2 regions of the Alteromonas sp. ABV2_168 genome follow, and region 2 is predicted to be linked to the other one. Evidence: riboswitches for the same ligand, from Rfam matches in the RefSeq annotation. Region 2 holds a riboswitch; the other holds the start of a gene.
What was found. A riboswitch is a leader RNA that binds a small molecule or an ion and turns the genes downstream of it on or off. The one in region 2 is predicted to bind thiamine pyrophosphate.

Region 1 (12,108 bases), on a different contig from region 2:
AGGGTAGGGTCGGGCACGTCGCCTTTTGAAAGCCGTTTAAGTGCCAGCGTAACAAGCCGGGTCTGGCTGGCGACCAGGGCATCTTTCATGATGTCAGGGTGACTGAATTTCCCTGTACCGGTGAATAATCTGGATGTAAAAGTAGTGCCGGCAATTGTCAGCATCATTAACCTCCCGCTACCAGAGTAAAGAGTTCTACGGCATCGTCAGGTTGCAGCTTATGATGTTGCCACTGGCTGGCCGGAATGATTGTCTGGTTTACCGCTACAGCCACTGACGGGGTTTGCTGCAGATAGTCACTGATCGCATCGGCGAGCAGGCTGCCTTCTGGCAGAGTAAGCTTGTCACCGTTACACAATATGTTCATGGTTTTCCCCCGATATGATTTGAGCATGCCGGACACGCCGGATTTTTATTGATTCTGAAATGCCGCAGGGTGAGGGCGCGGCCGTCGTAGACGTGAAGTTGTCCGAAATCCACAGGCTGAATGCCGCACAGGTAACTGAGTGCAAGGCTGGCCTGGAACTGACCGGCAATGGCAACTACAGGACTGAATATTCCCTGCTCCATGCACGTTTGTGGGTGCTCACTAATCTGTTCCATGCATTCATAACAGGCCGAACCGGATACCGGATTCTGCGCCAGCGCCGTGGCGGAAAAGCCTGCGGCACTGGCGGAAATGAGCGGCAGCTTATGTTCAAGGGACAGTCTATTGACAAATTTTCTGCTGGACACGCTGTCTGTGCAATCCAGCAGTAACGAACAGTACGGCAGGTGAGTGGCAAGTCTGACGGGATCGGCAGGGTCGTCGATACATCTTATCTGACACCCGCCATGCATGGCTGTCAGTCGCGACCGTGCAGCATAGACTTTCTTTTGTCCCGCATCGGCTTCGGTAAACAGCCACTGGCGGGGTAAATTACTGATTTCCACGATGTCATGGTCGATCAGCACAATTTCGCCCACACCGGCAGACACCAGTGCCATGGCTACCTGACAACCCAGTCCTCCGCAGCCGAACAGCATGACTTTTGATTGCATGAGTTGCAGCTGGGCTTCCTCATCAAAATTATCCAGCAGTAAATGACGGCTGTAGCGGGAATACAGTTCAGTGGTCAGCACGGCGGCACCTCCCGCGCAATGCGTTGACGGCGTCTTCCGGGTTATCGCTTTCTGTAATAGCCGTTACGACGGCAATGGCATCTGTGCCTGTGGCAGCCACGGTGTCGATATTGCTTAACGTAATACCGCCGATGGCTACAGTGGGAATGCAGAGATATTTGCAAAGTGACACGTAGTCAACCAGCCGCGCCGTACCCTGTGGCGCAGAGGGCATATCTTTCGTTCTGGTAGGAAAAATATGACCCAGCGCTATGTAAGAAGGCCGGATTTGAATGGCGCGGCACAGCTCTGCATATCCGTGAGTCGAAATGCCCAGCCGCAATCCGGCACGGGCAATGGCACTCAAATCGGCAGTGGCGAGATCTTCCTGCCCGAGATGCACACCATATGCCCCGTGTTCAATAGCCAGTTGCCAGTGGTCGTTGATGAAAAGCTGGGTGTTGTAACCGGCAGCCATAGTTACTGCTTCGCGGATGGTTTCACTCAGCGCTGTACCGGCGGATTTTATCCGCAACTGGATAATCTTAAGATTTAAAGGGAGAAGGCGCTGCAGCCATTCAAGGCTGTCGACCACCGGGTAAAGCCCGGGCGCAGAATCCAGCAAGTTAGGGAAAGAATAGTTATTCTTTGCCGGTATCAAGCCTTCAAAAACTGCCGGGAAGTAGGGAAGCAGTGAGGCGGGAAGCGACGGGGCCTGTTGTTCAACGAGCATCCCACGTTCAGACGGTGGGCGATGAAGGACAGCCGTTTCAGTCAGAACAAGCTCAGCCTGTTGCCAGGCTGCGGCAACCACAGCTGCGGCCAGCGAAACCGCATCTTCGGTAATGTATTGCTCAGCCAATGCACCGGCGATAGCCGATGCAAGCAGGCAACCGGAGCCCCTTAAATCAAAAGGCTGCCGTGCTTTGTGCACAAAACGCCGGACGTTTTCTTTGCTGTACAGCACATCACAGATTTCCGCCGCGTTCCCGGAGTCGGGCCGGAGCGATGACTCTGGTCTGTGACCGCCTTTTACCAGTACCTGATCGCAGCCTGAAGCGATAAGCTGATGTGCGGCAGCCAGTTCATCCCTGGCTTGCCGTAACGTAAAGCCTGTCAGCCAGGCCAGTTCACCATAGTTCGGCGTGATAAGCGTGACGTAGGGCAATAGTCCGGCGATAGCATCAAACGATAATTCACCGAGCTTACTTTTTGATGATGTCTGTAATACAGGGTCCCAAATTACCGGAATTTGCGGATATTCAGACAGTTTCTTAATAAGCACACGGATCTGTTCATCATTCACCAGCGCACCCACTTTTATCACCGCAGGGATCTGCGGCTGAAAAGCGACTTGCAGTTGTGACGAAAACGACGCCGGCGATACCGGAGAAACGTGCAGCACGCTGTCATGAGTTTGCGCGCTGACCAGCGACACCACATTGAGCTGGTGGACTGCAAAACATTGCAGCGCACGCTGGTCCTGCTGTAAACCGGCGGCGCCGGAGCTGTCGGTACCGCCAATCGTTAAAACACGGGGTAACATTATTCGCCCTCAGCAACGGCAGCATCAATGTAGAGAGCGCGACCGGACGCAGAGAACTTCTTTGCCATATCGGCCATGCCCTGTTGCTTCGCTTCTTCTGCCTGTGCGTGGTCACGTACTTCCTGAGAAATCTTCATGGAGCAAAATTTCGGACCGCACATGGAGCAGAAGTGCGCCACTTTGCTTGAAGCCTGTGGCAGGGTTTCGTCGTGATAGGCGCGGGCGGTAAACGGATCCAGTGCCAGATTAAACTGGTCTTCCCAGCGAAACTCAAAGCGGGCTTTCGACATGGCATTGTCGCGTATTTGTGCGCCCGGGTGACCTTTTGCCAGGTCTGCTGCGTGGGCGGCAATTTTGTAAGTAATCAGGCCCTGTTTCACATCTTCTTTATCCGGCAGGCCAAGATGCTCTTTGGGGGTGACGTAGCAGAGCATGGCACAGCCATACCAGCCTATCAGTGCCGCGCCGATCCCTGATGTAAAATGGTCATACCCCGGGGCGATATCCGTTGTCAGCGGCCCAAGGGTGTAAAACGGTGCGCCATGACAGTGAGATAACTGCTCATCCATATTTTCCTTGATCAGATGCATGGGCACGTGGCCAGGGCCTTCTATCATCACCTGAACGTCATATTCCCACGCGATAGCTGTGAGTTCGCCTAAGGTGCGCAGCTCGGCAAATTGTGCTTCATCGTTGGCGTCAGCAACGGAACCGGGGCGCAGACCGTCACCCAGTGACAGGCTTACGTCATATTGAGCGCAGATTTCACAGATTTCGCGGAAATGTTCATACAGAAAACTTTCCTGATGATGATACAAACACCATTTCGCCATAATGGCACCACCACGGGACACGATACCCGTAACGCGCTTAGCGGTTAACGGTACAAAGGGTAAGCGCACGCCGGCATGGATAGTAAAATAATCCACCCCTTGCTCTGCCTGTTCAATCAGGGTGTCACGAAAAACCGGCCAGTCGAGATCTTCAGCGACGCCATTGACCTTTTCCAGCGCCTGGTAAATGGGCACTGTGCCAATGGGCACCGGGCTGTTACGCAGCAGCCATTCACGGGTTTCGTGAATATTGCGGCCGGTGGATAAGTCCATGATGGTGTCTGCGCCCCAGCGTGTGGCCCAGACCAGCTTTTCCACTTCCTCTTCAATGGACGAGGTCACCGCGGAATTACCGATGTTGGCATTCACTTTGACCAGGAAGTTTCGTCCGATAATCATCGGCTCGGCTTCAGGGTGGTTGATGTTGGCCGGAATAATCGCCCGGCCTTCTGCGACTTCACGGCGTACGAACTCGCCGGTGATTTCCGCTGGTATGTTTGCGCCGAAGGCTTCCCCTTTGTGTTGCTGGTTCAACAGTTCATTTTTAATTGCTGCGCGACCCATATTTTCGCGGATAGCGATGTATTCCATTTCCGGCGTCACCATGCCCAGGCGGGCATAGCGCAGTTGCGTTACTACCTTGCCGGAAACAGCTTTACGGATGGTATTTTTCGCCTTAAAACGAATGGATTCTGAGGTGATGTCTGCATCCCGCGCCTGCGTATAGGATGATTCAGATGCGGCAATGGCTTGCGTATCGCTTCGTGCGTTAATCCACTCAGCGCGGCAATGCGGAATGCCTCTGGTCACATCGACTTCACAGGCCGGGTCGCCAAATACACCGGAGGCGTCGTATACGGGAATATCCGGATTGATTTCTTCTTCCTGTTCGCTGATGCGGGTAGGAGACTGGGCAATCATCCGCATGGGCACACGAATGGACGGGACAGATCCTTCCTCGTACTGGCGGAAAGAATTAGGAAAAGCTTCACCTTTCAGTGATTGTATAAATATTTGTGCCTGCTGGCGTTTCTCGCGTCGTGTTGACATAGCATTTGTTCCTTTTCGGGTGATAAATGCTTGTCAGGAGTGAGTACACAAGGGGCAACACCGGCAAACAGACGGTCGTCTGTTGTGATGGTGGAACGGTGTTGCTGCTTGTTCCCTTCGCAGGTATTAGCCTGATCAGGTTCTACGGATCCCGCAATGCGGTCTCAGCTTGCTTTCATGTGAAAGACGAAGCACTCCGACAAGTTCTGTTTTTACTATAATCATGGATTAGAAAAGAAAACAAGCTTTGTCTTAACGACAGAGTTGGGGCTTTCAACGTTGCAACGCAGAAAGCATCTGGTTCATATCTCCACTTTCTTGTACTCTTCAACAGATTTTCAGGTCCGGAGCACCGGATTTTGCTGTTCGGTAAAGAACAGGCAAACAGCACTTACTACAGAGACATCCTATGACGTTGTGGGAACTTACTACCAAACAGCAGGCGTTAATCAGCTCGGTTAATTCAGACCTGGCTGAGAATGTGAAAGAGCGGCTTTCTGAAATGGGCATTCAAGTTGGCAGAGATATTCAGTGTGTCAGAAAAGGCCCGCTGGGTGGGCCAATCGTGATGCAACTGGGTGGCAGTGTGTTTGCTATCGAAGAAAATCTCGCCGCACAAATCGAAGTTGAAGTGCGTAACTAACGCTCACTTTTCCGCTGTCGCCAGTAACAGGATACCTCTTTTTCATGCAACGCATTTTAATGGTCGGAAAGCCCAATTCCGGTAAGAGTCTTTTATTCAATCAATTAACCGGTCTGCGACAAAAAGTCGCTAATTATCCCGGTGTTACCGTGGAAGTTAAACGGGGTCAATGTCAGGATTTTGAAGTGGTGGACTTGCCCGGCACTTATACGCTTCGTGGCCTGAGCCGTGATGAAGAAATCGCAATTAAAGAAATCACCACATCTGTAGAACGTGACGATACTTCTCTGGTGGTTTGTGTACTTGATGCCACCCGTTTAGAGCGCAGTTTAGTGCTGGGTCTGCAGGTGCAGAAACTGGCAAAGGCCAACAATAAAGCTGTACTCTTTGCCCTCAACTTCATCGACGAAGTCAGCAGGATCGGCGAAGATATCGATACAGAGGCGCTGAGTAAAGATTTGGGCAGTCCGGTAATGGCACTGTCGGCAAGAACCCTGGACGGGTTACACGAATTTAAGCAGACCATGCTGTCTGTTGCCAGAGCGCCGTCAGGTCATGTCCCGACGACATCCCTGGCAGAAGGGGAGTCCGCGGTAAACCAGAGTCAGGCACTGGCTTCAAAGTACGGCCTGCAACTGGATGTTGTGCTGAAAAATCAGAACAGCTTCGACCGCTTCCTGTTAAACAGCTGGACCGGCTCTCTGGTATTCCTCGGCGTCATGTTCGTACTTTTCCAGAGTATTTTTACCCTCGCAGCCCCCCTGATGGACGGCGTGGAAACGCTGATCGGCAGCGTTGCTGAAGGTGTCAGTGCCATTACGCCAGAAGGTATTGTTACCGACTTTTTTAACGACGCCATATTCGGCGGCTTAGGCTCTTTCCTGGTGTTCGTACCGCAAATTATGGTACTGACCTTCATTATCGGCTTGCTGGAAGACAGCGGTTATCTTGCCCGCGCGGCGCTGATGTGTCACCGCCCGTTGAGCGCAGTGGGTTTATCAGGCAGAAGTTTTATTCCTTATCTTTCGGGTCATGCCTGCGCCATTCCTGCCATCATGGCGGCCCGTACTATCGAGTCGCCGCACAAGCGTCTTATCACCATGCTGACCATCCCGCTGATGTCCTGTTCAGCCCGTTTGCCGGTTTATGCCTTGCTGGTTGCGGTACTGGTGCCGGAAGACGGTACTTTCCTGGGCATTTTTGGTCTGCAGGGGGCTGCCTTCTTCGGCCTGTATTTCTTCGGTATTATTACGGCCCTGATTGTCAGCCAGTTTCTGTCGCGCTTTTTACCGGGAGATCTGGAAGAGTCAGACATGCCGTTCATTCTTGAATTACCCACATACCGCTTGCCACACTGGAAGCCGCTGACTTTCCGCGTTATCGACAGCGGGTTGCAGTTTATCCGCCGTGCAGCACCGATTATTTTCGTGGTGTCGGTGGGGATCTGGATTTTGGGTTATTTCCCGATGGGTTCTACTCTTGAAAACAGCTGGCTCGGGCAAATCGGCCATGTTATCCAGCCTGTATTCGAGCCGATGGGTCTGGACTGGCGCTACGGCGTGGCAATACTGATGTCGTTTCTCGCCCGTGAAGTATTCGTCGGTGCGCTCGGTACACTGTTCGGTATGGATGACGCTGAAGACAATGTGAACGGTCTGGCTGGACGTATTCAGGCTGACGGACTGACAACCGGCGCCGGCCTTGGCCTGGTGCTGTTCTACGTTGTGGCGCTGCAATGTGTGGCAACCGTTGCCATGCTGAAAGGTGAAACCGGCAGTAATAAGCTCGCATGGGGCCTGTACGTCGGATACGGTATCCTGGCCTACGTTATCGCCGTACTGGTGAATATGGTGTTTTGATAACGGTTAAACAGCACTTCATTGAGTAAGCTATCCAAAGAGCCGGGAGCTTGATGAGGTGCTGTTTACAGCAACCGCTAACGGTCATACACCGTAACTTTGTTTATATCCGTTTTTTCGATTCTTGCTTTGCCTGAACTTTCTAAAAAATTCAGCAGAGACATCGGGTCATTGGTTTCAAATACACCGGTTACAGACATACCTGATAAGTCCGCAGAGGCGATGGTGACCTGCAAAGCATTATAGCGATTAAATTCGCGAACTACGTTATCTAAACGGTCGTTCCGGAAAATCATTTCTCTGGATTTCCACGACGTCTCTCTGGCTACATCTACCGATGCTTCTGTATGAATATTACCATTGTCCTGAAGCACAGCTTTTTGTCCCACAGTCACCAGCAGAGGCCTGTCTTTCGTTAAGTCCGGTGCAGTAAAGTCAGTCAGTTTTATACCGGTGGAGCGAAACGGAATCAGCTGTTCTTTTTTCGCTTCTCTTGCCAGTGCGACTTCTCCGGTAAGCACCGTCAATGCAACACTTCCGGGCTCACTGCGGACGTTAAATTCGGTTCCCAGCGCCTGAAACATTGTGTCGTTAACCCAGACCCTGAAGGGCTTTTGAGGATTATGTGCAACTTTGAAAATTGCTTCTCCCTGATGCAGGACGATGTTTCTGTATTTCTGCGTATAGTTAATATCTACAGCAGTCAGCGTGTTCAGGTAGATAATCGAGCCATCTTCCAGCGTGATGCTTCTTTGCTCGCCCAGTGATGTTTTGTATTGTACAGGCTGATTTTGCGCTACAGGCGTTTCGCCGGCGCTTTCAACCGGCAGCATCTGATAAGCGAAAATAGCGCCAGCCAGCAAACAGGCAGCAACCGGAAGCCAGCGGGTTTTCCGGGGACGCCCGGAGCTTTCGTGTTCTGAATTATTACCGGTCAGGTTCTGGTGTTGAGAGATAGGAGTCACCTTACTGCCCGCTGCTGATTCTACCTGGGCGAGTAATTTGTCGACGGATAACTTTTTACTCTGATCAACATCTGACATCAGATCCAGCAACACGCATGCGTGAATAAATTCCTCCACATGAGCAGGTCCCATCAGCAACCAGTGCGTCAGTTCACGGCGATCTTTTTCGCTCAGTTCTCCATCGTCCAGCAATACCGCCCAGTAGCTAGCTTGTTCAATGATCAGAGAATTAGATTGTTTAACCATATTCATGATGCATCACTCGCAATTTGCGCTTTGCGACATTCTGTCATAGCACGGGTTAAGTATTTTCTGACGGTGTGAATAGAAATTCCCAGTTTTTCTGCAATTTCCGCATGATTAAGGCCATCGCGCTTCCTCAGCAGTAATACTGACTGATAAACAGGTGGAAGTGTAACTAGTATTTTCTCCAGTTCTTGTATAGCTTTCTGCCGCTCAAGTTGCAGGTGAGGGTCTTCATTGCCGGGAAAATTTTCCAGACCATCAGTAAGAGGTGTTTCATTTTGAGCAATCCGCTCATTCTTTGAACGCATTTCATGCACAAGATTTGCGGCAATACGAAACAAGTAGGCTTTGGGTTGTTCTATGAGATCTTTTCTTTCTACATTCATCAGCCGCAGGTAAGTCTCTTGCGAAAAATCCTGAGCCTGCTGATTGTTATTCGAACGACGCATGAAGAAGGCAAACAGTTCCTTATAAGAACTGTCGTAGAGCCCTTTTACAAAGCTGCTGCATTTACTCTTTTTATTCGTCGCAGTGTGGTTGCCCATAGAGAGAGATGTCTTGTGCCGGAATTAAGAGGGGAAGATGAATTAATACTTATCAAAATCAGATTAAAACTTCGCGGAAGTTTCAAGATAAAAAAAATAAGTACCTAAATCCAGCACTTTCACACTCTTTATTTATTAGTGGGTTTTCTGCCCGCATAAATAAAGGCTCGCAACGAAGCCAATGATAATTATATGTAGTACGGATATAGGAAATACAAGCATGAGAACTCGTGTCCCCAAATTTAAGAAGAAGCCAGTCGTCTTGTCAGTGATGCTGTCACTGGCCGGCAGCTTTGGCGTTGCTGCAGAGAATATTGAAAATCAGGAGCAGTTGCAGGTTACGGTGGGGCAGGTTCCGCTGGACCGGGCTTTGCAGAGCATCGCAAAACAATATGGAAAGCAGATTGTTTTCTTCTCCAATGTTGCAGACGGCCTGACAACTGAAGCGTTTTCCGGAACGTATAGCGAAGAAGCTGCTTTTAATAAGCTCCTGGAAGGGACTGCGCTTAGTTATCGCTATATCAATAAGAAAACCATCGCTATTGAAAAGAAAAATGTGGATGAAACCGTTGAGGGAAAAAAGCCCGCAGCGTCTACTGACGCCTCTGCGCAGTCAGCCGAAGCGAATAGCGGGGCCGTTAGCAAAACAAGTAAGGGAAAGGTTGAGAACATTACCGTTACCGCACAACGCCGTACTCAAAATTTACAGGAAGTACCGGTTTCCGTTTCTGTCATGAAGCGTGACCTGCTTGAAAGTGCGTCGACCGCCGGTGACGATATCCGTTTTATGTCAGCCCGCATTCCAAGTCTGAAAATTGAATCTTCGTTTGGCCGTTCTTTCCCCCGCTTTTATATTCGCGGTCTGGGCAATCAGGATTATGATGTAAATGCCTCTCAGCCGGTATCATTGATCACTGATGATGTGGTTCAGGAGAACCCGCTTTTAAAAGGTTTCCCCGTCTTTGATGTGGAGAGTGTTGAAGTGTTACGGGGCCCTCAGGGAACGTTGTTTGGCCGTAACACACCTGCAGGATTGGTAAAGTTCACTTCGAACCGTCCTACGCAGGATTTCGAAGGTTATATCAGCGCGTCCTATTCGTCTCTGGACACATTGTCTACCCATGGTGCTATTAGCGGTGGCCTGACAGACACTGTGTCTGTGCGTGTGTCTTTACTTAACCAGACGCGTTCAGACTATATTGATACCCGTGCGCCGGGTTTTGAACAAAACGATATTCTGGGCGGTTATGACGATCGAGCTGCCAAAGTGCAGGTGCTCTACGAGCCAAACAGTCAGTTCTCGGCGTTATTTAACTACCACACCCGTGATTTGGATGGTACGCCCACGGTGTTCAGAGCCAGTGCAATAAAGCCCGGAACCAACGACTTCGTTGATGGTTTCGACCGCAATGTGGTTTATCACGATGCCGCGCAACGTGCTACGCAAACGGTGAAAACCGAGGGCGGAAGTATGAAATTGGAATATTTCACGACTGATTACACGTTTACCTCTGTAACGGGCTATGAAACTGTGGAAATGTACTCACAGGCCGATGTCGATGGTGGTTACCGGGTCAGTAGTTTTGCTGATCCTTCCGGTTACACCGGCGAATTGGGCACTGTTCCTTCTTTCTCAGTTGAAAGTGCCGACGGTATTCCTGACCACAGCCAGTTCACTCAGGAGTTGAGAATGGCTTCAAACGAGTTGGGTGCGTTTGATTATCAGGCTGGCGTGTTTTTCTTCACAGAAGATCTGGATATCGACACCTTCCACTACAACGAAGACGGCAGCTTAAAGCGGTATCTGACCCAGAACCAGAAAACTGATGCATGGGCTGTGTTCGCCTCCGGTGATTACGAAGTCAATGACAGAACCAGTGTGACTGCGGGTATCCGGTACTCTAAAGATAAAAAAGACTATTTCTCTCAGCGAATCATTTCTACCGCCAGCGACGGTGAGTTTTTCGACCCTATGTATGCTGACACGAAAGATTCTGCTATCAGCTGGGACTTGAGCGCAATGTATCAGTATTCGGATGACACTAATCTGTATACCAGGCTGGCAAAGGGGTTCAGAGCACCAAGTATTCAGGGCCGTGTTGTCAGTGGCAGCGACCCTAAACTCAGTGTTGCAGACTCAGAAGTTATTCACTCGGTAGAAGTGGGTGCTAAATCAGACCTGCTGGACAATGCAGCACGGGTAAACTTCAATCTGTTTTACTTCCAGATGAACGATCAACAGTTAACGGCTCAATCATCTTTTGATGAAGGGGCTGCCAAAGAGTTAGTTAATGTTGATAAGACAGTAGGCTACGGGTTTGAATTTGAGGGCGAATACGCTATCACTTCTGACCTGCTTACAACGTTAGGGGTCAGCTACAACAACACTGAAATTAAGGATGAGAACGTAGCTATCTCAACCTGTAGTTTCTGTACAGTGTTGAACCCGGTGGATGAAAATGGGCTGATTAGCGTTGACGGTCTTTCTCTTCCGCGGGCACCTGAGTGGATTGGTAATTTCACTATGCGCTACAGCACCGAACTTGGCGATGGTGAGTTATACCTCTACACCGACTGGTCCTATGCCAGTGAAGTGCGGTTCTCACTTATTGATGCACTGGAAATGAGACAGGACCCTTACCTTGAAGGCGGCGTGCGGGTTGGCTACCTGTTCATGGTCGACAATTATGATGTGGAAGTTGCAGGTTACGGCCGTAACATCACAGATGAAACAGCGTTAATTGGTGGCGTGACGATAAATAACCTTGCCGGTGTGGTGAATCAGGGCAGAACCTGGGGAGCCGACGTTAAGGTGAAATTCTAATCTGTTGATCACTCTCTGATGGTTGTACTGCCGGGTCAGCCCCCGTAGCAGTACAACCTTTTTCATCTCCCCGTAAGGTGTTTTCTTATGAAATTTACCCGCGTTATTACACTTGTCTCACTTATCGGCGCTTCATTGTCTGCATCAGCGGCGCAATCAGTCGATATTCTTATTACCCGTGGGCATATCCTCTCTATGGACAGTGCTTTGACAGAGTATGAATCCGGTTTTGTGGCTGTTAAAGACGGGCGTATCGTGGCGGTCGGTCCACAAGAAAAAGCATCAGATTACCGTGCCGGCACTGTCCTGGATGTGGACGGTGATCTGGTTTTGCCAGGGTTTATCAACACACATACTCATGCCTCGATGTCCTTATTGCGTTCACTGGGTGATGATGTGCCTGACCGGCTGCATAAGTATATGTTTCCTCTTGAGAAGCAATTCGTTTCCCGTGAAATGGTAAGGTTAGGTGCTGAGCTCGGTAATGTTGAAATGC
Region 2 (12,108 bases):
TCAGGGATTTTATCGCTACCGGTGGTGACGTACTTTATTTCGTCGCCCTCGCGCTCTTTCTCATGTGGGTACTTATGATTGAGCGCTACTGGTATATGACTTCAGTGTTTCCAAAGGTGAAGAAAGACATTATCGCCAAATGGGATGCTCGTAGTGATACTACCTCTTGGTATGCGCATAGAATCCGTGACGCATGGATTTCTCAGGCGTCAGATGATCTGGACGCCAGGATGCTAATCATTCGCACGTTAGTGGCAATGTGTCCACTAATCGGTCTGCTGGGTACAGTTACCGGTATGATTACAGTATTTGAGACTATGGCAACGCAGGGAACCAGTAATGCACGTTTGATGGCATCTGGTATCTCAATGGCAACAATCCCGACAATGGCGGGTATGGTTGCGGCATTGTCCGGACTATTCATTAGTTCTCGTCTCGAAGCTAAAGCGAAGATGGCAAAAGAAGGCTTAGTTGATAGCCTGCCACATCACTAGAGAGAACGATTATGGCTCGAAAAGTCAGAACCGAAGAGGAAGATGCAGCAATTGATATGACGCCGATGCTCGACATCGTGTTCATCATGCTTATTTTCTTCATCGTTACTACTGTTTTCGTTAAAGAAGCAGGCATTGAAGTTAACAAGCCTGAGGCGAGCCAAGCGTTTCTTCACAAGAATGCCAACATTTTCATCGCTGTAACTGAAGATGGAACTGTATGGCTAGATAAACGTGAAGTCGCTGTGGACACCGTAAGGGCTAATTTAGAGCGATTACTTACAGAGCAGCCAACGGATTATGTATTTATCCAGGCTGACGTCAAAGCCAAGCATGGTATCGTAGTCAAGGTTATGGACCAGGTTAAAGCCGCAGGCATTGACCGTATATCGGTAGCGGCAAGGGGTTAAGATGGTAAGGATAATCGTTTCTATATTATTAGGTGCGTTAGTTGCCTTTGGTCTGTTTGTTGTTATGGCAAAGCTCATTGAGAACTCTGCCAGACCTGCAGACGAGGTACCGGAAGCACCAGTTATTGATATCGTGATGCAGGAGCCGGATGATGAGACGCAAACGCGTACGCGTAAGCCACCTCCGCCTCCGCCGCCACCTCAGCAGCCACCTAAAGTTCAACCTGTTGAACCGGAAGCTGCTGAACCAAACACAGATGGTTTCAGTCTGGCAATTCCGTCAGTTGATACCGGTGGTGTTGGTGTAGATATTGGCGGTGTTGGTGCGATGCAACGCGATGGTGACGCTACACCAATCGTACGTATCGATCCTAAGTACCCACCTGATGCTGCCCGTGATGGACGTGAAGGTTGGGTAAAACTGCAGTTCACTATTAATGAACAGGGTGGTGTTGATGACATCAGTGTTATCGATGCAGATCCCAAGCGTATCTTCGACCGTGAAGCGCGTCGCGCGCTGAGCAAGTGGAAGTACAAGCCAAAAATTGTTGACGGTAAAGCGGTTAAGCAAGAAGGCATGTTCGTTCAACTGGACTTTAAACTGGAGCAATGATCATGAAACTACGTACATTTAAAATGTCCGCCGTTGCTTTGGTCATGGGTATTGGTGCTGCGATTGCAGCGCCAATGGCCGCAGCGCAAACAGCGCCTGCAGCGGCTAAACCTTCTGGCCCTGTACTGTGTCCTGGCTATGTCAAGGGTAAAACTACTCTTGTTGGCGAGCGTACCGGTAAGAAAGTTCAGGCTGCTTTTGAAGCCTACAATGAAGACCGTGTTCAGGAAGCTATCGATATCCTTAAAGAAGTGGATCCAAGTGACGACTTCGATAAGGCATACGTAAACCGCTTCCTGGGTAACCTGATTGCGTCTCAGGAAGGTAAGGGTGCAGAAGCATTCGGTTACCTTCAGTCAGCGGTACAAACTAAAGTACTGAATGACCTTGAGCACGCAGGCACGCTGAAGTTACTTGGTGACTTAAGCATGCAGGAACAAAAGTTCGACGACGCTGTTAAGTACTATGACAAGTGGATGGACTTTACCTGTAAAGAAGATGCACAGGTTTACACACGTAAAGCACAAGCATTGTATGAGCAGAAGAAGTTTAGCCAGGTTGCAGCAACTGCTGACAAAGCTATCAAACTGAATTCTGAAGCTGGCAAGCCAGACAAGAACCCTTATCTATTGAAACTTTCTGCTTTCTTTGAAGACAAAAAGTATCCTGAAACGGTAAGCGTTGCTGAAGTGCTTGTTAACATGTTCCCTGAGAATCCAACTTACTGGGTTCAACTGGGTAGCTTCTATATGATGGTTGAGCGTTTTGATAAAGCTGTACAAACTCTGGATATCGCTTACACGGCGGGTTATCTTGAGAAAGACAGTCAAATCAAACAGCTTGCTTCCCTGTATGCAAATGCGGGTAATCCACATAAGTCTGCTGAACTACTGTCTAAGTATGTTAAGAGCGGCCTGCTGAAGAAAGATGCGGAGATGTATGCAAACATCGCTAACTCTTATCACCAGGCGAAGGACTATAAAGATGCGGCCAGTTATTACGGCAAAGCTGCAGAAGCAGATAGCGATCCTGAATATTATCGTAAGCAGGGTACTTTGTTACTCGTAGCTGAAGATTATAAAGGTGCTATCAAAGCTCTTAACAATGCTCTGGAACGTGGTGCTGAAGATCCCGCTAAGATTCACTTCTCATTAATGGAAGCGAACTTCTATATCGGTAACTACAAAGCAGCTTACGATCACATTCAGATTGCTAAGAAAGATAAGTCTTTACGCAGAAATGCGATGGCGTGGGAACCTTATATTAAAGATAAGGCTAAAAACCGCGGGATTAAGATTTAATGCTTAATTAGAATTAAAAAACCCTGCATCAGCAGGGTTTTTTGTTTCAGTACTTCTAATTTTATCTTTTATATCCGGCTCACAACCTGATTTAAAACTGACCTCCGTCTTGCACGGACGACAGAAGTTGTTTACACCGGCGTCTGAGATCATTAACCATCTCTTTCTTACCTTGCAAGCCCGTGCGGTCCGCTAACTGTTTCAAAGAGTCACCTGCAGATAATCTGCGAAGTATTGCAGCTAATTCGATATCAGTGCCGGAATGGGCTTTATCAGCCAGTTGGGTTAAATAATTCAGCGAGGAATATAAATGGTCGATACTCCGGCTGCCTTCAACGAACTGGCGGAGCCTTAATAAATGGCGATTACGCAGAAGCGGGGGGAGCTCATCGTTTTCTTCCAGTGCCAAAAGCTGATCGATGGCTTCTTCTGCCCTCTGAGAGACCGGATTGACGACCAGTGCACTGATCAATCCTGATGCTTTATCTGGTTTACTGCCCCGTTTTACAATTGTAAAACCATTAGTTATCCAGAATCTCAGTAACTGGTCATCAGCACCAAACGATGAGGTGATCAAATCAGCACCTTCAGTCTGGCAGGTGAAAACAATTTGCTTGAGTAATTTTGACCCGAGACCTTTTGACTGCCAGTCAGGACTCACTGCAATGCGGTTAATCCGCCTTATTTTCATGGATGCAAAATTAGCATCGGTGCTCATCAAAGCCAGACTCTGTGCCGTCAGATGGCCTTTTACACGACGTTTTCCTTCTGAAATATGCTCAGTGAGGGCTACCGGCGCAATACTGCCTTCATGCTCTACTACTGCGGCAGCAATAATCTTGCCTTTCACAGTAAGAAGGTAGAAGTTGTTTTGAGGAGAGTCTGTCAGTCTTAACATGTCATCGGGACTACTCTGGTAATGCGCAGCAGTAAGCATTTCCAGTACCTGACGGAGTGTTGACGGTTCCATGTCTCTTGCCGGCAGTACAAGGTGCTCCGGTGAAACAAGTTCCCGCGGGTCTTCACGGCTCAGCGGTTGTCTGAATGTCAGCTTCGATACCAGAGCTTCCAGTTGGTCGCCACCGCGCCAGCGTACAGGCTCTGACAGCTTTCTCACCGGAATATTGTGCGGCTCGAGAAACTTGGTTCTGAATCCTTGTCCACTGCCTTCATAACCGTCTGTGGTAGAGCTTAAGATAACAAACGCAGGTGTTGATAATAAGCGCTGTAGCAGCGGCAGTGGCAGCGCCGCTGCTTCGTCTATGACGAGAACATCAATGTTATCTTCGGATAACAGCGGGTTGTCCGTAGCCATCCACTGCGCTCTGTTTCCGCTTTCGCATTCTAAGGACGCGAGTAATCCTGAGACAGAGACTTGCGAATACGCTGTCACAGCTACATTTAACCCCAATTTCAGAAAGTGGGCGATAATTTTACCGGATAAAAAAGACTTTCCTCTGCCTCTGGCTGCCTCAATACAAACACACTTGTAAGTGCTGTAGTCATCCTGCGTGATCTCGTCAAACACCTTCTGCTGGGCAACTGTCAGTCTGTCAGACTCTGAAATGCGGGAAACTTCCACAGGCTGCGGGGAGGGTAAGTACACGCTGTCACGGCTGATCACGCCCGTCTCCGGAGTGTCTGTTAAAGGGCGCAGAATCTTATCGATATACACACTGCTATTCAGTGTTTCTCCGTAGCTTAAAAAATAGGGGCGGGTAACCGACGGATGATTGTGCCAGCTATCTGATGGCGGTGTCAGGAGTATTAGTGTTCCGGATACTTTTACTGTGCCGGCCAGAGCCGTCAGTACAGATGGCCTGAATTGCTCCGAGAAGTCGATGATAACAATGTCATACTCACTGCCTAAACACTGCCGGTATAAATTGAGTGGCGTGATCTTCGTTATCGTGGATTTTGCTGTATCAACAGGCCTGGCGTTAAGTTCGCCGGCAATGCAAACAGAAATACCTTCAGGCAGTGATGAGAGTATGCCTTCTGCTGTGGTGGCATGGTGATGCTTATCGCCATGGATCACCAGTCTTTGCCGGTGATAATCGCTGGTATTACAAAACAGAGGTGCTGTAAGCCAGTCAGTCACAGTTGTCTGAGCCATTTGATATCATTTCACGTATAATCCAGCCGCTATTTTATCTATTGTTTACGAGGAATTCGAATGCGCTTTTTATCCCGCCGGCTTGTCATGCCCAATGATCTTAATTACGCCAATGCTTTATTTGGTGGCCGGGCGATGGAATGGATTGATGAGGAAGCAGCAATTTTCGCTATTTGTCAGCTGGAAACAAACTGTCTGGTCACTAAGCATATTGGTGAAATTACGTTTGAATCCCCGGCGTTACAGGGCGATATCGTTGAGTTTGGTCTGGAAACTAAATCGGTGGGGCGTACGTCGATTACGGTAACATGTCTGGTGAGAAATAAAGCGACCAAGAAAACCATATGTCTCGCTGATGATATTGTTTTTGTAACTCTCGATCCGGATTCCCGTACTCCGACGCCCCATGGTAAAACGATGGAGATATTGAAAGCACAAACAGAGGCTGAAATCCGCAGCCTGAATCTGAATGCAGAATAAACGGTTAAAGCCACCTGCTCACAAGTTCTGATGCGGGTAAGCGGCACTGATCATTGATCTCAGGCCGCTGAAACCCGCCACCTCGTCACGATCTCTTCCAGCATCTCACTTTGCACCTTAGTCAGCGTATCCTGACTGTATTCAGGTGTTTCCTGTGAATTCAGCAGATTGAATGCGATGGTATGACACAGTGTGATCTGGCCCGTAAGGCTGTCAGAATTTCCATTTTCGTCGTTGCTGCACAGTTTCCACAATTGCTGATTCACTGCACTGTTAAAACCCCATCTCAGTAACATTAACGATGTGGCACCATACAGGCAAACGCCGTATTCATCATTGATACGGTTAAGGAAAACGTCAAATGAAGCGCTTTCATCCCAGTGAGTGACTGCGCCGTCTGAAAACAGACATTCGTCGTGAAAAATTAGAAACAGGGATAACGTGCCAAACAGTAAAAGCTGTTTGACCTGCTCAGTTTGGTCCTCGTTTAAGCGGTTAAAACCGAACAGGCGCTGAAAGATAGTCAGGCTCAGCAGCATCGCATCGGTGAGCAGGTTAACTTTATCAAACCGGCATTGAGAGGTTAGCAACTGCTGCGCTGCGAAAATTACGGCAAGATTCCGGATATTGCCGAGCCCGAGATTCCGGCCGATTGCCTGTTCAAGATTTTTGGGTACAGAGCCATAAACCGCTCTGCTGGCCTTGCTCATAACGTGGGCCTGAAAAATCGGATCTTTTTCAATCAGTGAGACCACATCTGCCAGCGTCATTGTTTCGCAGTCCATATTCAGCAGAGACTGAATTGAATTGGGCAGGGGAGGCAGGTTCTCCACCACATTAATGAGATTACCGTTACCTTTTTGAAAACGCAGGCGGTTGCCAAGCTGGCGTAGCTGTCCTGCACTGATCCCGGCATGTTCCTTAAAACTGCGCTCAAAGGATCGGCGGTCAGAGAAGCCAAGGCGGGCGGCGGTGTCTTCCGTTTTTTCGCCACTGAGTAACCGGTGACATGACTGGTCATGAATGTACTCTTTGAGTAATGCGCTGAAGGAAATGGACTCTTGCCTTAACTGGCGACGAAACGCGGACTCCGTCTGACCGAGTTGCGTTGCTACCCATTCCGAACGGATCCTTGCCGGGCTCGGGGCTTTGAGAAATGCTTCTTTAACCTGCTGCTTTAATGGCAAATCATTGCTGGTGTCGAGGTTTCCCGCCAGCATTTTTTTAATCGACTGAGAATAGTAAAACGACGCCTGTGTACACCACTTATTATCAAAAAGCAGGCTTACAACGACTCCCTCATGTCTGATATCACCGCTGCTGACCGGCCTTAATAAGCTGACCGGTTGTTCGCCTGATGGCGGTAAGGTGACCGTGGTGAAGTCGAATTTTCTGCCGGCCAGGTGACGGCACAAAGCGAGGAGGAAATAACAGCGGAATTCGGTAAGAACAGGATGTGATGATGGCTGAAACCGGAGACAGGTTTCATTTCCGTCAGTTTTTACGGTCAATGCTGCACTGTTGCCCAGAATATAGTGGTAGTGTTTCCCCAGTACATGGAGTGCGTCATCAATATGCTTACTGGCCGTGAGATACACCACCAGATTACTCATTTTGTTGAAATCAAGATAGCCAATCAGGGAGCGGCCAATTGTCTCATATTCACTGGCAGGACAAAGAGAGTGAAGAATAGACGCCAGTCCGTCATCGTCCATTTTCTCATTTTCTATTTGTGTGACGCTTTCGAGCATCGTTGTGTCATATTCGTTATCAAGTCCGTTATCCCTTCTCAGACTCAATAAAGCGCGGATGACTGCCGACCAGAAAAAACCGTGATACTGCACGTTTGCTCCTAATACCGGATCCCTTCAGTCAAGGATATAAGAATTACCTGTGCCTTGACAGAAAAAGGGTGAATTTTGTGTTGGTACAAATTTGTACCGGATTTCGTTCAGAAGTGTCCTGTTTTACTTGCGGGCCTCTCCCTATCATTACAACCGTCGACTCATTGGTGGAAACGTCACTTCCACAGAGTAGATTCGCCAAACCTGTCGTGAGGCAGGGACGGAAAGCCACGGGTCTTATACCGCCATAAGACAGCCGGGTTGCAGTGAAGTTGTTTAACTATTTTCAGGCACACACTGCTCAAGGAACATAAATGAAATTTAGCATCAAAACTGCAGCCCTGCTAACCGGCTTCTGTGCGGCATTCACGGCTAACGCCAACATTATCAGCAGCTACGATATTGACTTCGCTGCCCAGACTTTGACTGCACACCAACAAAGTGGCACGTCTAACTACGGAACCTGGACAAATAATGGCAGCGTACTGAACCTGCGTGAAAACAGCTGGTTCACACTAAACCTGGATGATGCTTTCGGGATCCAGAGCCTGGACTTAGACAATTCTGCTTCAGATATTTTGTTGTCATTTGAATTTCGTATGACCCCGGGCAACAACAATACTAATGCAAACCCTTACTCTGAGATTGGCGGGATCTGGCTGGCAGATTTCTCTGCCGGTGAACAGAATAACGATGCCAGCCGCACGTTTGCTCTGGGTGGCACACAGAATTTCGGTCTGGATGACTTTACTTATACCAGCGAACCAGCCTGGGAGACCTTCTCTATTACTCTGGATGATTACATGTCAGGACTTATTACCGACATCGTATTCATTAACGATTGTGATGCAGCCAGTGGTTGCGGAGATATGAAGGTTCGCTTCCGGAATGCCTCTATTACAGAAGTCAGTGAGCCAACCGCCATGTCACTGATCCTTCTGGGAATAGGGTTTATGGGATGGCGCACAAGACGCCAGAATCAGAAGGTCGCCTGACCTTCATTGCCCGCCACGTCACATCGCGGGCTTTTTTATTGCTTTTTCGGGGCTGCCGGCAACTTGACTAAGTCACTGAAGTTGTTAGACTGCCCTCGCTTAATTTGCGGACTCCGTAATAAGCATTAGGCCAAGGGGTGCCGTCTTTACGGCTGAGATCCATTCCATGGGAACCCTTAAACCTGATCCGGATAATACCGGCGTAGGGATGGTGATAAAAGCAATCTGAAAACCTCAATACCTGCCGTAAAGCCGGATCTTTTTGATGATTAAAGAGATCCTAATGAAAAAAAACGCAATCCTTCTCGCACTACTTGCACTGCCTGCTTTTGCTGATGACACAGCAGACATCGAACGTATTACCGTCAGCGGTGATTTCCGCACAGCGACTCTCGATCAACTCAGTGCCAGCGCTTCTGTGTTATCAGGCAACCGCCTGGACAGCCGTCAGGCTACCTATATCGACAATGTATTAAGTATTGCGCCGAATGTTAATTTTGCGGCCGGCGCATCCCGCGGACGTTTTATTCAGATCCGGGGGATTGGTGAGCGCAGCCAGTTTGCTGAACCGATTAATCCTTCAGTCAGTTTCCTGGTCGACGATTTTGATTTCTCCGGTCTTGCTGCAGCAGGTGTACTTTTTGATACACAGCAGGTAGAAGTTTACCGGGGACCGCAGGCGACAGTCTTCGGAACCGGTGCCCTGGCTGGTGCGGTTAAGATTGTCAGCAATGCCCCTTCAGAAGAGAGTGACAGTCATTTTGAATTGTCTGTGGGAAACACATCTTTCTTCCGCGCTGAAGGTGCCCATGGCGGACAAGCGTCTGATTCTCTGGCCTGGCGTGCAGCATTTGTGCACAACAGCAGTGACGGTTTTATTGAAAATGACTTTTTGGGTGCCGACGATACCAACGGGATTCATGAGAATGCAGTAAGGCTGGGAACACTGTGGGATGTGACTGACAAAACATCCGTTGCGGTGGATTTCCGCTGGTACGATATCAATAACGGTTACGATGCTTTCTCACTGGATAACAACCGTCACACCTTGTCGGATGAACCCGGGTTTGATGAGCAGGAAACTAAAGCGGTCAGTGCACATATCAATCATGAAACTGCCGGAGGTTTGCTGGAAATCATTGCGACTATGGCCGGTCATGATATCGCTTACGGCTACGACGAAGACTGGACCTACACCGGTTTCCACCCCTGGGGCTATACGTCCTTTGATGCATATTACCGGGATGTTTCCCAACAATCTGCCGAGGTGCGTTTTACTTCTGCAGAAGATAAAAAAATCTTCAATGACACCACGACCTGGGTTATCGGCGGCCGCATCAATCAGAGTGAACAGGATTTACTGCGTCAGTATACTTATGCTGACGGCGACTTTATCAGTACTTTCGAACCGCAGACAACAGCGGTTTACGGTCAGCTTGATACACAGCTGACTCCGTCTTTATTGCTGACGTCCGCGCTGCGTGTTGAAAATTATGCCTATGATTATGCTGATAATGCGCAGGTTGTGTACGACGATGACACGACCATGACCGGCGGCAAACTGGCACTGACCTGGGATATGGGAGGGGACTACCTGTATGCCAGCGTATCCAGAGGCTACAAAGGTGCCGGCATTAACTATGATGAGCAGGTTAGCCGCGAGCGCCGCTTCTTTGATGCGGAATACAACTGGAACTATGAGGCAGGGTACAAAGGCAAATTGTTTGTTCCTGAATTGACAGCCCGCGCAGCAGTTTTCTTCATGGAAAGGGAAGATACCCAAATCAGCGATTTTGATGTTCAGGAACGTGAAGACGGTTCTGCCGCCTTTATCGATATTACGGCGAATGCCGATGTGGGCACAAATAAAGGGGCAGAACTGGAGCTTTCCTGGCAGGCAACGTCATCCTGGACAGTGCAGGCCAGCGCAGGTTACCTCAGTGCCACCTTTGAAGGTTACGAGACTGCCGACGGTGAATATGTCAGTAAGCAGCGTCAGGCTCAGGCACCTAAATATACAGCGAACCTGTTCAGTGAGTTGTGGCTGACTGATTCTCTGGTATGGCGCGCGGATATGGACTTTAAAGACGAATACCGCTTCTCTGATGGCCATGATGAAACAGCACCGGCCACAACGTTGTACAACACAGATATCACCTGGGTAAAAGGCATGTTGCGCACCACACTGTGGGTGAAGAACGTGTTTGATAAAACCTGGTACACCCGCGGTTTCGGTGGATTCAGTAACGATCCCCGTGATTACTATGAGTTTGCTGAACCTTATTATCAGTTAGGTGACGGCAGACAGTTCGGCGTCACAGCCCGTTTTCAATTTTAAGGAATTTCTATGCAGGTCATGGTTGAGTTATCTCTGTATCCTCTGGTGAATGAATACATTCCACCCATAAAGTCGTTCATTGACAGACTGAACAGTTACGACACCCTTGATGTGACGACCTGTTCTACCAGTACACAGGTCACCGGCGAGTATGCCGACATTATGGCGGTACTGGGGAAAGAAATGCAGCGCACTCATGAAGAAGTCGGGCAGGCCATTTTTGTGGCCAAGTTTCTGAACTTCGATGTGATGCAGGCACGTAAGGATCAGGATGACTGATTTCATCCCGCATTTCTTTGAACAGATAGCCGCGACATCACTGGCCGAGTGGGTTGCTGTGGTGCTGGCGCTGGCCTATGTCTGGCTGGCTGCCAGGCAAAACCGCTGGTGCTGGCTTTGTGCATTTATCAGCACGGCTATTTATACCTGGCTCTTCTGGCAGGTCACACTGCCGTTTCAGGCCATCCTGAATCTGTATTACATGGTGATGGCAGGATACGGGTATTATCAGTGGAATCGTCAGGCTGCCGGCGACGACCGGGTGCATTCCTGGCCATGGTATACCCATGCCATGCTGGTGCCGGGACTACTCCTGATTGCCTGGGGCTTATCCCTCTGGGCACAGGGGCAGTTCAACAGCGAACATCTGCTGCTTGATGCAAGCATTCAGGTGGTCAGTTTGGTGACTACCGTGATGGTGGCCCATAAGGTTTTACAGAACTGGTTGTACTGGATAGTAATCAATCTGGCTTCAGCTTATCTTTACGCACAAAGCGGCCTGATGTTGTCGGCGTGTCTGTTTCTGGGATATGTCGGATTTGCCGTATTTGGTTATGCACAATGGCTGAAACAATGGAAGATGCAGGAACATGACGCCCGCGCTTATCGTTAAAGCGTTAGCAGAGCCGTTGAAGCTTAGCGGTAATGCCACCTGTGAATCACGGCAGGGCGGGGATGTGAATCGCATGTTCAATATCACTGACGGAGAGCGTGAGTTCGCTGTTAAGTGGTCTGCCGGTGAGAGTTTTACCGGTGTAAACAAACATGCTCAGTTTACGCTTCAGCACAGCCTGTTCCGTCAGGGCATTGCGCCTGAACCTGTGTGGCTGAGTCCTGACTGTACGCTGTGGGCAGAACGCTGGGTGACCTCGGATGCGGAACCGTCGAACAACGCAAACAGTGAAGATAGCATCATTCTGCTCGCCGTTGCGTTACACACCATTCACTGCACAGCTATTGACGCGTCACCTCTGTGTCTTGAGTCCAGGCTGATGCGCTATTTTGAAAGTGCAGATCTTGAGAGCAGTCATCCCCTGGCTGAAGTATTGCGAAACGTGATTGATTCCGGTGATGCACAGCAACCGCCTGCTGAACAGGCGGTGCTTTGTCACAACGATCTGTCTTTGCCGCACATTGTGAAAACCGGAGCCGGTGGCGCTAAACCTGTTATCGTTGACTGGGAATATGCTGCCAGCGGCAATCGTTATTTTGATGTGGCATCCTGTGCTGCGATTAAT

Region 1: linked by a shared signal. The riboswitch ahead of thiC (phosphomethylpyrimidine synthase ThiC) and the one ahead of ACXAH4_RS15790 (TonB-dependent receptor) in region 2 are both predicted to bind thiamine pyrophosphate.

The regions. Positions count from the first base shown of each region.
Region 1 is NZ_JBSWYQ010000002.1:169,290-181,397, reverse strand. Features, by position in the region: gene ACXAH4_RS03730 (thiazole synthase) at 1-164, opposite strand, end outside; gene thiS (sulfur carrier protein ThiS) at 167-367, opposite strand; gene ACXAH4_RS03720 (HesA/MoeB/ThiF family protein) at 364-1,122, opposite strand; gene thiE (thiamine phosphate synthase) at 1,109-2,647, opposite strand; gene thiC (phosphomethylpyrimidine synthase ThiC) at 2,647-4,530, opposite strand; TPP riboswitch at 4,626-4,739, opposite strand; gene ACXAH4_RS03705 (FeoA family protein) at 4,940-5,173, shown strand; gene feoB (ferrous iron transporter B) at 5,218-7,032, shown strand; gene ACXAH4_RS03695 (FecR family protein) at 7,110-8,249, opposite strand; gene ACXAH4_RS03690 (RNA polymerase sigma factor) at 8,246-8,788, opposite strand; gene ACXAH4_RS03685 (TonB-dependent receptor) at 9,009-11,612, shown strand; gene ACXAH4_RS03680 (amidohydrolase) at 11,700-12,108, shown strand, end outside.
Region 2 is NZ_JBSWYQ010000010.1:211,100-223,207, reverse strand. Features, by position in the region: gene ACXAH4_RS15830 (MotA/TolQ/ExbB proton channel family protein) at 1-494, shown strand, start outside; gene ACXAH4_RS15825 (ExbD/TolR family protein) at 506-904, shown strand; gene ACXAH4_RS15820 (energy transducer TonB) at 906-1,517, shown strand; gene ACXAH4_RS15815 (tetratricopeptide repeat protein) at 1,520-2,818, shown strand; gene ACXAH4_RS15810 (GNAT family N-acetyltransferase) at 2,910-4,934, opposite strand; gene ACXAH4_RS15805 (acyl-CoA thioesterase) at 4,995-5,414, shown strand; gene ACXAH4_RS15800 (helix-turn-helix domain-containing protein) at 5,474-7,258, opposite strand; cyclic di-GMP riboswitch class I at 7,446-7,527, shown strand; gene ACXAH4_RS15795 (hypothetical protein) at 7,573-8,253, shown strand; TPP riboswitch at 8,377-8,479, shown strand; gene ACXAH4_RS15790 (TonB-dependent receptor) at 8,537-10,591, shown strand; gene ACXAH4_RS15785 (hypothetical protein) at 10,601-10,870, shown strand; gene pnuC (nicotinamide riboside transporter PnuC) at 10,863-11,483, shown strand; gene ACXAH4_RS15775 (phosphotransferase) at 11,461-12,108, shown strand, end outside.